Tolumonas auensis DSM 9187: one gene and its partner. Each later gene encodes a partner of the first gene's protein in a complex. Links are inferred from orthologs where the notes say so. Each region holds a gene or a part of one and is shown in the gene's direction. Other genes may lie near its edges.

Evidence for each region. Proteins that work in one complex are often made in the same cells at the same time.
Region 2: the proteins of TOLA_RS10225 (region 1) and mlaC are in contact, whole or in part, in a cryo-EM structure (PDB 8I8X), measured with the Escherichia coli proteins. The link is inferred for Tolumonas auensis DSM 9187 from one-to-one orthologs.

Annotation. Positions count from the first base shown.
Region 1 is NC_012691.1:2,194,341-2,202,499, reverse strand. Bases 941-3,874 are described here. They hold TOLA_RS10225 (MlaA family lipoprotein), read left to right. Parts: upstream 941-1,962; coding sequence 1,963-2,787; downstream 2,788-3,874. Other genes in these bases: TOLA_RS10220 (family 4 glycosyl hydrolase), read right to left, coding at 2,851-3,874; ndk (nucleoside-diphosphate kinase), read left to right, coding at 1,370-1,801; pepB (aminopeptidase PepB), read left to right, coding at 941-1,181. Outside these bases: more of pepB, read left to right, coding at 1-940; more of TOLA_RS10220, read right to left, coding at 3,875-4,212; TOLA_RS10215 (LysR family transcriptional regulator), read left to right, coding at 4,351-5,274; TOLA_RS10210 (MBL fold metallo-hydrolase), read right to left, coding at 5,313-5,957; cobO (cob(I)yrinic acid a,c-diamide adenosyltransferase), read right to left, coding at 6,019-6,624; cobC (alpha-ribazole phosphatase), read right to left, coding at 6,638-7,267; cobT (nicotinate-nucleotide--dimethylbenzimidazole phosphoribosyltransferase), read right to left, coding at 7,302-8,159. UniProt on the Escherichia coli protein: Involved in a phospholipid transport pathway that maintains lipid asymmetry in the outer membrane by retrograde trafficking of phospholipids from the outer membrane to the inner membrane.
Region 2 is NC_012691.1:3,213,856-3,217,683, reverse strand. What follows is about bases 884-3,828. They hold mlaC (phospholipid-binding protein MlaC), read left to right. Parts: upstream 884-2,009; coding sequence 2,010-2,648; downstream 2,649-3,828. Other genes in these bases: murA (UDP-N-acetylglucosamine 1-carboxyvinyltransferase), read left to right, coding at 3,225-3,828; TOLA_RS15015 (BolA family protein), read left to right, coding at 2,919-3,173; TOLA_RS15020 (STAS domain-containing protein), read left to right, coding at 2,645-2,905; mlaD (outer membrane lipid asymmetry maintenance protein MlaD), read left to right, coding at 1,474-1,989; mlaE (lipid asymmetry maintenance ABC transporter permease subunit MlaE), read left to right, coding at 884-1,468. Outside these bases: phospholipid ABC transporter ATP-binding protein MlaF, read left to right, coding at 1-688; more of mlaE, read left to right, coding at 689-883. UniProt on the Escherichia coli protein: Involved in a phospholipid transport pathway that maintains lipid asymmetry in the outer membrane by retrograde trafficking of phospholipids from the outer membrane to the inner membrane.

The DNA of each region.
Region 1 (8,159 bases):
CATCTGATTGGTTACGTCTGATCCAGCGCGCAGGTCGCCGTCTGGATGCTCAGGGCATTAAACAACTGTCTCTGGTTGGTGAAGAATGGGATCCGGAACGTCGTTATGCGTTTTGTCAGGGTTTCTATAATCCGCGTGGCGGACAACAGCTTGACCTTGGTGACATGAGTGCGGAAGAACAACAGCAGCTGGATGCCTTACTGGAAACGACCCGCTGGATCCGCGAGATCACCAACGCAACGCCTGAAAATTTATATCCCACTGCATTAGCGACTGAAGCAGCGAAGTTTGTGGCTAAGCAGGCACCGGAACGCGTGAATTACCATATTCTGTCCGGCGAGGCGCTGAAGGAACTGGGTTATACCGGTATTTACAATGTGGGCCGCGGCAGTGCGCATGAACCGGCATTCCTGAAGCTTGATTACAACCCGACCGGCGATCTGGATGCTCCGATCACCGCCTGTCTGGTCGGTAAGGGCATTACCTTTGATTCCGGCGGTTACAGCCTGAAAGAGTCGGACATGATGCTGCCGATGAAGTCTGACATGGGCGGTGCCGCTATGCTGGCGGGTGCGCTGGCACTTGCGATTCGTCAGGGCTTGAATCACCGTGTACAACTTATGCTTTGCTGTGCGGAGAATCTGGTCAGCGGTAATGCGTTTAAACTGGGCGATATTCTGACTTATCGTAATGGCGTCAGCGTCGAAGTGTTGAATACCGATGCGGAAGGTCGTCTCGTTCTGGCTGATGGCTTACTGGATGCCAGTGCGACTGGTGCGCCGTATATTCTTGATGCAGCGACCCTGACCGGGGCGGCGAAAGTGGCATTGGGGCGTGATTATCATGCCGTATTCAGTTTACAGGATGAACAGGCACAGGCTATTGTGACGTGCGCGAAAGCGGAAAATGAAAAGGCATGGCCATTACCGCTGGAACCATGGCATACCACGCAATTAACTTCTTCTTATGCGGATATCGGTAACGTATCTTCCGCTGAAGGCACGGCTGGCGCGACGACTGCAGCGGCGTTCCTGTCAAAATTCGTGCGTGAAGAAGTGAAGGGCTGGGTGCATATGGACCTGTCTGCTTCATTCCAGAAAAATGCCAATGAGTTGTGGGCTCCGGGTGGGAAAGGTCATGGTGTAAGAACCATTGCCCGCTGGCTGCGGTCATTAAAATAGTCTCTCATTCAGCGCCGTGGCCCCGGTGGTCGCGGCGTTATCCTCCGGCGCATTTCTCTCTCCCTGCTACAAATGTTCTAAAATCAGATCAACTTATCATTAACACAATTTTTTCAATTGCAGCACAACCTGTTTCGTCATAACTTAGTAAACAAATAGAAATATCGATGATGATACAAGGACATAGCATGACTATTGAACGCACTTTCTCAATCATCAAGCCTGATGCAGTGGCAAAAAATATTATTGGTGAGATTTATCACCGTTTTGAGTGCGCAGGCCTGCATATCATCGCAGCGAAAATGCTGCATTTGTCCCAGGAACAGGCAGCCGGTTTCTATGCTGAGCATAAGGGCAAACCGTTCTACGATAACCTGCTGAAATTTATGACATCTGGCCCGATAGTGGTTCAGGTGCTGGAAGGTCAGGATGCGATCCGCCGTCATCGTGAATTACTGGGTAGCACCGATCCGGAAAAAGCACAGGCCGGAACTATACGCGCTGATCATGCGATCTCGGTTACCCAGAATGCGGTACATGGTTCTGATTCATCAGAGTCTGCAGCTCGTGAAATTGAGTTTTTCTTTACGGAAGATGAAATCTGTCCGCGTACACGCTGAGCGTTGGCCGGTACGGATGGTTGATATTGACATCTGAAATCAGATAATGGATCGTATTCTTCCGCATCCCATGCGATCGCCTGATATAATGTTATTTCGTCAGGCGATTGAACCGTGCAGCCGTATTACGTCTGCCTCAACGACATTACTGAAACGCTATCATGATACCAATCCGAAAACTGCTATCAGTTCTATTGTGTGGATTTTTCTCTTCTGCGGCATATGCCGCGACCACGGCAGAAAGCGCGCCTGCACAGACTGATATTCTGGCAACGCATATTTCAGCTGATTACCCTTCCGGTCCGGGTGGTTCTACGGATTCATTCCCGACATTCAACCGTGCTATGTGGTGGTTTAACTATGACATTCTGGATAAGAATGTTCTGAGACCGGTAGTACACAGCTATGTGGAATGGGTTCCTGCACCGTTTCGTACCGGTGTCAGCAATTTTGTCGCTAACCTGGATGAGCCTAACAATACGGTCAATAACCTGCTGCTCGGTGAGTTTAAGCATTCCGGTGCCAGTCTGGCCCGCTTCTCCCTGAATTCGACAGTCGGTATGCTTGGGCTGTTTGATATTGCCACGGATATGGGCATTGAGCGGCGTGAAATGAGTATGTCGACAGTCTTGGGTCGGGCGAAAATGACACAGGGGCCGTACTTTATGATCCCGGTGGCCGGTCCGATGACAGTTCGTAGCGGTATTGGTCAGCTGGTTGATAATCTGTATTGGCCATACAGTTATATGACGACACCAGTAACCCTTGCGAAATTTGCGATTTCCGGTCTGGATGCGCGCTCTAAAGTGATCGATCAGGAATCAATTATTGATAATGCCTTTGATCCATATATCACGACCCGCGATTTTTATCTGCAGTATCAGGAAGCAAAGGTACAGGGTAAGAAAGCGGCTGCAATGGGCAGTAAGAGCGATGCTGAAACAGATGCTGAAGTTGAAAAATATCTGGATGAAATAGATAACTAACAGATAACTAAATGGGAAAGGCGTAACCTGACGTTACGCCTTTTTTGTATCCGTGCTGACTGATTATTTCAGGTAGTCGAGATAAGGGGACTGCCGGGAGATCATCAGATCAACCAGTTCCGGGATGCAGCGGCATTTATCGTTTACAGAATCAACCAGCAATGCCTGTATTACCAGCTCACGTGACTGATTCAGAACCGCTTCTGCGGTCAGATCATGGACTGCCACCTGATTCGCTAACAACCCACCGATACCTGCCGGCATTTCCAGCTGGATGCCATGTACGCCTTTGCTGTCGATAATTGCCGGTACTTCAACAGAGATGAATCCCGGCAGTTGTCTGATATAACCTTTGTTCGGAATATTCACTGCGGCCTCTTCATAACCGGCATTGGTGAGTATGCCTTCAATGATCGGGACGACGCGTTCTTTGAGTTTCAGTTCGATTTTCGGCTCAACATGACCCAGGTAGTTACGGTAGAAGGCGTAGAAATCGAGGATACCGCGATGATCGCTGACGTCATACGCCCAGCGGATGTACTCACCAAAGTGGCTGTCACCGGTAATCGGCAGATAGTTAAATTTCTCCAGTATTTCTTTAAACAGTGTTCTGTCTGCCCAAGGATACGCACTGTCGATACCGCCCATGGCATCCCGCTCGGTAGCACCTTCGGTCTCAATCAGTTTTCCGTGCTTGCGGGTATAGCTCAGAATATCGGCAAAACCCGGTAATTTTTCAAAATAAGCTGGCGCTTTGGCGCGGATATCGGCGTAAGCGTCTTTGCCTGAGTCACGGTAATTGGCATTCAGCAGCACACTGAAATGGTTCAGACCACCGGCGCGTACGGCCAGATTGCTGAACGGTGTATTCAGAATTTCAGGCAGATAACGTTCCAGCGAGGCGATTTCGTGGCACATGCCGACAAAGTTCAGTTCAGGGAACTTACGGTGTACGGTGGTGCAGATGCGGCTCATCGGGTTGGAGTAATTGAAGATCCAGGCATCCGGGCAGATAGCTGCGATATCTTCACAGATCGCCAGAATCGGCGGAATAATGCGCAGGGAATGGAACAGACCGCCCGGACCGCCATTCTCGCCGTAAACCTGTTTAATGCCGTATTGCTGTGGTATTTGCCAGTCCATATCCCACAGCGCAAAGCGATCGCCGACTTCAATGGAGATCATGATGAAATTTGCGCCTTTCAGGGCATCTTTTCTGTTGGTGGTAGCGCGGATGGTGAATGGCAGATCTTGCTCCGCAACAAATTTACGGGCAGTTTCTTCGGTTAATGCCAATGCTTTCGGGTTGATGTCGTGTAATACGATTTCACTGCCTGCCAGTGTTTTGCTCTGGAAAATATCACCCAGTGTGCCATAACCAAACTGAGCACTGCCTGCACCGATAAGGACGATCTTGGTTGTCATGAAATTCTCTCCTGAAAAAACAGTTTTGGTGAAAAACCCTGGTTGCAAACGATATTAGAGAGTGCGCAGGCATAGCGGAAATGGTAGTTTTTGGCTTAGGCATTGATTAAATCAATTTCATAACCAAGAGCTGTGATCATGGACAAGGTTTTACGGCAATTCCTCGAAGTAGCTACTCTCAAAAATGTGACACATGCGGCAAATAAACTTTGCATGAATCAATCCACCCTGAGTATCAATATTAAACGGCTGGAAGAATCGCTCGGCGTGCCGTTGCTCATCCGTTCTTCCAGCGGGGTGGAGCTGACTGAATTCGGGCATGTTGTCCTGGAAGAGGCGCGCATCATGCAGCGTCTGCATGACAATACACTCACCAAAATTGAGTTTTTGAAAGAGCGTCTGGAGCGTGAACTGAAAGTAGGATCAGGCCATGCAGAGTGGCATCTGTTTGTGCGTGACAGTGTCAGAACGTACCGGCAGCGACATCCTTCGGCAAATATCCATACTGAGGTCGGGAATAATCTGCGGCTGATGGATCAGCTGCTGAGCGGTGATCTGGATCTTTCCGTCGGGAATGAGATTTACGGTCTCAACCGCAATGCGGGCGTACTTTTTATTCCGCTGTATCAGGTCACTAATAAAGCGTTTGTCCGAGCGGCGCATCCGCTGGCATTACGGTCATGTACCGCAGATGATTTGAAGGATTATCCGGCAATACATCTGACGCCGAATGAAAGCCGTTATTACCACGTAATGGATGAGTTATATCTGAAAGAATATGGCAGCTCGGTGCATATGGCGGAAAAAATCGTTTATTCCAGTAATACGATGGAGGCATGCATTGAAACGCTGGAAGGAACCAATGCGATCTTGTTTTTTCCGGGCAGCATGGAGAGTTATTTCAGCCAGTTTAACATTGTCAGTCTGCAGCTTACGGAAAATCAGAAAACCAATTCAATAGGGATCTATATGCTGCGTGAGCGACATGAAGATCCGCAACTCAGCGATATGTTGCAACTGATGCAGCACAATCTGAAGGAAAGGCTGCATCTGCTGGTATAAGCCTCAATACCTGCCCCCCGGCATTGAGGACGCACCAATTACCAGACAGGCTGACAAAGATACGGGTTGCTGACGCGCTCATGACCCAGTGTCGACATAGGGCCATGACCGGGGATGAATTTGACATCATCACCCAGCGGCAGAAGTTTTTGGGTGATGGCGTTGATCAGATCGGTGTGGTTGCCCTGCGGGAAATCCGTCCGGCCGATGGAGCCGTTAAACAGGACATCACCGACGATCGCCAGCTGGCTGTCTGCATGATAAAAAACCACATGCCCCGGTGTATGCCCCGGACAATGCAGCACCTGTAACTCCAGATTGCCGACGGTGACGGTATCTGTTTCCGTCAGCCAGTTATCCGGAGTGAACACATCGGTGTGTGCAAAACCAAACATTTCCGACTGCGCGGGCAGGGCATTTAACCAGAACGCATCGGCCTGATGCGGTCCGATGATCGGGCAGCCGGTACGTTTACGCAGTTTGTCTGCGCCGCCAACATGATCAAGATGACCGTGGGTGAGTAACAGCTTGGTCAGCGTGAGATTATTTTTCTCTACTGCCTGCAGCAGTTTTTCGATATCACCACCCGGATCAATAAGCGCTGCCTGATGGGTTTCATCGCACCAGAGCAGAGTACAGTTTTGCTGGAAGGCGGTTACGGGAATGATCTGATACTGCAGCATGAAGAAGTCCTGTAATTCAGTTTTCTAAAATGGTAACCATGAGCACGATGGAATGCGACGATTACCAGTCGATACCTTTTTGTGCTTTGATTCCGCTGTCGAAGGCATGTTTGACGTTTTTGATTTCACTGACGGTGTCAGCTATCTCCAGCAGAGCCCGATGGCAGCCGCGACCCGTGATGATCACATGCTGGTGCAGTGGCCGGTTAGTTAATGCCGTGACAACATCATCCACGTCAAGATAGTGATAGGCGACCATATAGGTCAGTTCATCTAATAACACGACATCGTAGCTATCAGATGCCAGCATCCGCTTTGCTTCCTGCCACACCAGCTGCGCAGCTTGCTGATCTTTTTCCTTGTTTTGTGTTTCCCAGGTAAAGCCGGTCGCCATGATATGAAATTCAACGCCGGCTTTTTGTAATAATACCCGTTCACCACATTCCCAGGTGCCTTTAATAAATTGCACCACACCGGCATTCATACCATGACCGACAGCACGTGTTACGGTGCCAAAACCGGAGGTGCTTTTGCCTTTGCCATCACCGGTGATCACAATCATGAGCCCGCGCTCATCCTGTGCGGCAGCAATACGGGCATCCACTTTTTCTTTCAGTCGTTGCTGGCGGGCCTGATACCGTTGCTGGCGTTCGCTGTTATCTTCCATTTAATTACTCCGGTCAGATGGCGGGGGATGGCCGCCCAATAAAGCGGATTTGCGGATAAATGCCATCCTCTGTGTAGAGGATCTGTATCCGTGTTATTGAGCCGTAATCAATCCGCAGGCGCTGATAATAGTCAGCTGATTGCCAATCTACGGATAAAAGCTGTGCGAGGATCATTCGTATCACGCCAGCATGTGTAACGACCAGCGTCTGAGTCCCCCGGCATTGTTGTAACAGCGTTTGCCATGCCTGTTCAACCCGGTTTTTAAAGCCAAGTAACGATTCACCTTCCGGAGGTGTTACTTCTGCGGGTGTTTGCCAGAATTTTTCCAGTTCCGGCCAGCGGGGTTGTAACTGATCGAATGTGTGTCCGTCCCAGGTACCGAAATTCATTTCCTGTAACAGCGGATCAGTGGTCAGCTGCAGAGCGTGACGCCGGCTGTAATCTTTGGCAAACCGGTGACACCGCTGCAGGGGAGAACTGAGCACCTGCTGGTACTGCAGATCAATGCTTACTGATTGCTGCATCTGCCGCCATCCGGATTCACTCAGTGCGATATCTGTGCGGCCATATAATCCGGGGTCACCGGCAATCGTTCCATGACGCAGTAAATCAATAATTGCGCTCTGATAAGACGAGTTCATTGTTTTACCTTCAGAGGCAATGGGTGGCTCTCCATTACAGCGTTACCCCGGCACTTTCAAAGCTGGCCATATTGTTATAGAACTCAGCTGCAGAGCGCAGCAGAGGTAAAGCCACAGCGGCACCTGTACCTTCGCCCAGACGTAATCCCAGTTGCAGCAATGGTGTTGCACCAAGTGCTTCCAGCATGGCCTGGTGGCCTTGTTCGCCGGAGCAGTGTGCAAACAGCATGTAATCGCGACAGGCAGGCGCGAATTTTGCCGCCAGTAATGCAGATGCCGTGGTGATGAAGCCATCGACCAGGATGCTGATCCCGGCTTCTGCGGCACCTAACATGGCCCCGGTGATTTGCGCAATCTCAAAACCACCGACTTCCTGCAATACATTGTGCGGATCATTTTTGCTGCCGATGCGTGCCAGGGCGGTTTCTGTAATCGCGATTTTGTGTTTAAGCTGAGAATCACTGATCCCGGTGCCACGACCCACGCATTCTGCCGCAGGTTTATTCATCAGCGCGGCCATAATGCAGGAGGCGGGGGTGGTGTTGCCAATGCCCATCTCACCAAAAGCCAGCAGATTACAGCCTTCTGCGGCGAGCTGTTTTGCCAGTCGACGGCCATATTCCAGTGCCAGCAGAACCTCTTCTTCGGCCATGGCCGCTTCTTTGGCCAGATTACGGGTTCCGGTACCGATACGCTGGATAATCAGGCGATCATCGTTGATCGGCGTTTTAATACCGGCATCAATGACTTTTAATGCCATGTTATTGGCGCGGCATAAACAGTTAATGGCGGCACCGCCTGCCAGGAAGTTCAGTACCATCTGACGCGTGACATCACTGCTGGTCAGGCTGACTTTTTCTTCTGAAACGCCATGATCACCGGCAAAAACCAG
Region 2 (3,828 bases), 1.0 Mb from region 1 along the record:
TGCGCTGATGGGACCCAGTGGTATCGGTAAAACCACCTTGCTGCGATTGATCGGCGGGCAACTGAAGCCGGATCACGGGCAGATCCTGTTCGATGGTGCCGATATTCCTCAGTTAAACCGACGCGATCTTTATGCTATCCGTAAACGTATGAGTATGTTGTTCCAGAGCGGCGCATTATTCAGTGGGATCAGTGTTTTTGACAATGTCGCTTATCCGTTACGTGAACATACCCGTTTACCGGAAGAGATTATCCGTACGCTCGTGCTGATGAAACTGGAATCGGTGGGATTGCGTGGTGCGGCCAGTCTGATGCCATCCCAGCTTTCCGGCGGTATGGCCCGTCGCGCGGCACTGGCCAGGGCGATAGCGCTGGATCCGGAATTGATCATGTATGACGAACCGTTCGCCGGCCAGGATCCGATCACGATGGCGGTGCTGGTAAAACTGATCCGCGAGTTAAACACGTCAATGGGGATTACATCCGTTATCGTATCGCATGATGTGGCTGAAGTGATGAGCATTGCGGATTACGTCTATCTGATAGCAAATCATAGTATTGTGGCGCATGGCTCGCCGGAAGAGTTGCGCCGTGAAGGTAATCCGGAAGTAGTGCAGTTTGTGCAGGGTTTACCTGATGGACCGGTGCCATTCCACTATCCGGCCATTGAATTGTTACAGGAACTTTAGATGTTGGTCGATTTAATCAGCCGTCTCGGACGGCGTGGCATACAAAGCCTGACGGCGACCGGACGTGCCGGCATCATGTTGTATCAGGCACTTGTTGGACGACCAGAACCGAGAAAACATTTCCCGTTGTTGATTCAGCAACTCTATGTCGTTGGCGTTGAGTCTGTATTGATTATTCTGGTTTCAGGTCTGTTTATCGGTATGGTGCTTGGCTTTCAGGGATACCGGGTGCTGGTGGATTTTGGTGCTGAAGCATCTCTCGGACCATTAGTGGCACTGTCATTGTTACGTGAACTTGGTCCGGTGGTTTCTGCTTTATTATTTGCCGGGCGTGCCGGATCGGCGCTTACCGCAGAAATTGGTCTGATGAAAGCGACCGAACAGCTGAGCAGTCTGGAAATGATGGCAGTTGATCCGCTACGCCGGATTGTCTCGCCACGCTTCTGGGCCGGGGCGATCAGCCTGCCGCTGTTGTCTCTGATATTTTGTTTTATCGGTATTATTGGTGGCAAACTGGTCGGTGTTGACTGGCTCGGCGCTGATGAGGGTGGTTTCTGGTCAGCGATGCAGGCATCGGTGGACTGGCAGGAAGATATTGTTCAGGGGATTATCAAGTCGGTAGCGTTTGCACTGGTCGTCACCTGGGTTGCTTTATTTAATGGTTATGACAGTCTGCCAACGGCAGCAGGAATCAGTCAGGCGACCACACGAACAGTAGTTCACGCCTCGTTGCTGGTATTGGGATTGGATTTTGTAATGACAGCCGTCATGTTCAGGTGAGAGCGATGAAGTTCAGCAAAATTGAGTTTCTGGTTGGGTGTTTCATGCTGGCGGGTATATTTGCCGGTGTCATGCTGGCATTGCAAGTAGCAGGCCTGACCTTTGGCAATAAGGGCGATACATATTCGCTGTATGCCAATTTTGATAATATCGGCGGTCTTAAAGTCAGATCTCCGGTAAAAATTGGTGGTGTCGTGATTGGCCGGGTATCTGATATCTCGATTGATGCCAAATCGTTTACACCGAAAGTGGAAATGCAGATCGACGAAAACTATAACCAGTTGTCTGACACCAGTACGGCAGCCATTCTGACTTCCGGCTTATTAGGCGAGCAGTATATTGGTATTACCCCCGGTTTTTCTGATGAAGAAATGGGAACTGAAATACTGAAAAGCGGCGATGCGATTTCAGATACCAAATCAGCGATGGTACTGGAAGATTTGATTGGCAAATTTGTCTACGGGCAGGCGGATGGCAAATCTGATGGCCAGACTTCTGCTGCAACAGATACTAATAACTAAAGCATCTAAGGAGTCACGCAATGTTTAAGTGGGTAAACCGTTGTGCTGTCTGGTTACTGTTACTGGTTTCTGCACAGTCATTCGCTATTAATTCACAAGATCCCTATCTGCTGGTCAAAGAAGCGGCAGGAAAGACATTCACTCGTCTGGAGCAGGATGCTCCTCAGGTTAAGCAAAATCCGAATCATCTGCGGACGATTATTCGCGAAGAGTTATTACCTTATGTAGATAACAAGTTTGCGGCGTATAAAGTGATCGGTAAAGAGCTGAAAAATACAACGCCATCACAACGAGATCGTTTTGTTTCAGCATTTACCGATTACATCGTAGCGACTTACGCCGATGCACTGGGAAAATATGATAAACAGACTATCAAGGTAGAACAGAGCCAGCCGCTGGATACCAAGAAAGAGGTCTCTGTAAAAGTGACGGTCATTGATCCGGGTAAACCTGAAATTAATGTGGTTTTTCAGCTACGGAAGAACAGCAAAACCGGCGAATGGAAAGTGTTTGATATGGTTGCTGAAGGTGTAAGTCTGCTTTCTTCCAAACAGTCTGAGCTGGGTGGTTCTATCCGTCAGAAAGGGATTGATAGTGTCAGCAATATGCTGGAACAACATAATTTAAAACCGGCTACTTTACCGGGTAAACAGTCATGAAACTGACTGGCAATCTTGATGCCGTCCAGGTGACACAATTGTGGCCGGGAAGGGAGGAGCTGTTCCGACAGAATGAGCTTGATGTCAGTTCCGTCAATAAGATTGACTCGGCGGGCGTCGCTTTTCTGGTCAAGTGGGCTCAGGCTTGTCAGGCAACCAATCAGCGTCTGTTAGTACAGGGCGCATCACCCGAATTAGTGCAGCTGATTTCATTATATGGCGTCAGTGCATTATTCGATCTGGCCTCATCGCAATAAACGAGAAATGATTATGCATCCAACCGAGATTGAGAGTATTCTTCGGGCCGCTCTCGCGCTGGACGAGTTATATGTACAGGGTGAAAACGGTCACTATAAAGTCATTGCCGTTTCTTCCCTGTTTGCCGGTATGAGCCGGGTGAAAAAACAGCAAACCGTTTATGCTCCGCTGAAGGAACATATTGCCAGCAATGCCATCCACGCCCTGAGTATCAAGGCGTTCACTCCGGAAGAGTGGCAACGTGATCGTAAACTGAACGGTTATTGAGTCAGCGCGGATTGCCGCGCTATGAAGTCTGAATATTGAGAAATCGTCATTATGGATAAATTTCGTGTGCAGGGGCCAACCCAGCTCACCGGAGAGGTTATTATTTCCGGTGCCAAAAATGCTGCTCTGCCCATCCTGTTTGCTGCTTTGCTGGCCGAAGAACCAGTAGAAATCCAGAACGTGCCTAAGCTTCGTGATATCGACACCACCATGAAACTGCTGAGCCAGTTGGGTGCCCGTGTCGAACGAAATGGCTCCGTACATGTTGATGCCGGTCCGGTAAATGTGTTCTGTGCGCCATATGATCTGGTGAAAACCATGCGTGCATCCATTTGGGCGCTGGGACCTCTCGTTGCCCGCTTTGGTCAGGGACAGGTATCTCTGCCGGGTGGCTGTGCTATCGGTGCCCGTCCTGTTGATTTACATATCAATGGACTGGAGCAACTCGGTGCCAAGATCACGCTGGAAGAAGGTTACGTTAAAGCATCGGTGAATGGTCGGCTGAAAGGCGCTCACATTGTCATGGACAAAGTGAGTGTCGGCGCTACCGTGACTATCATGTGTGCCGCAACGCTGGCTGAAGGCAAGACCATTATTGAAAACGCGGCCCGCGAACCGGAGATTGTTGATACAGCAAATTTCCTGAATACCATGG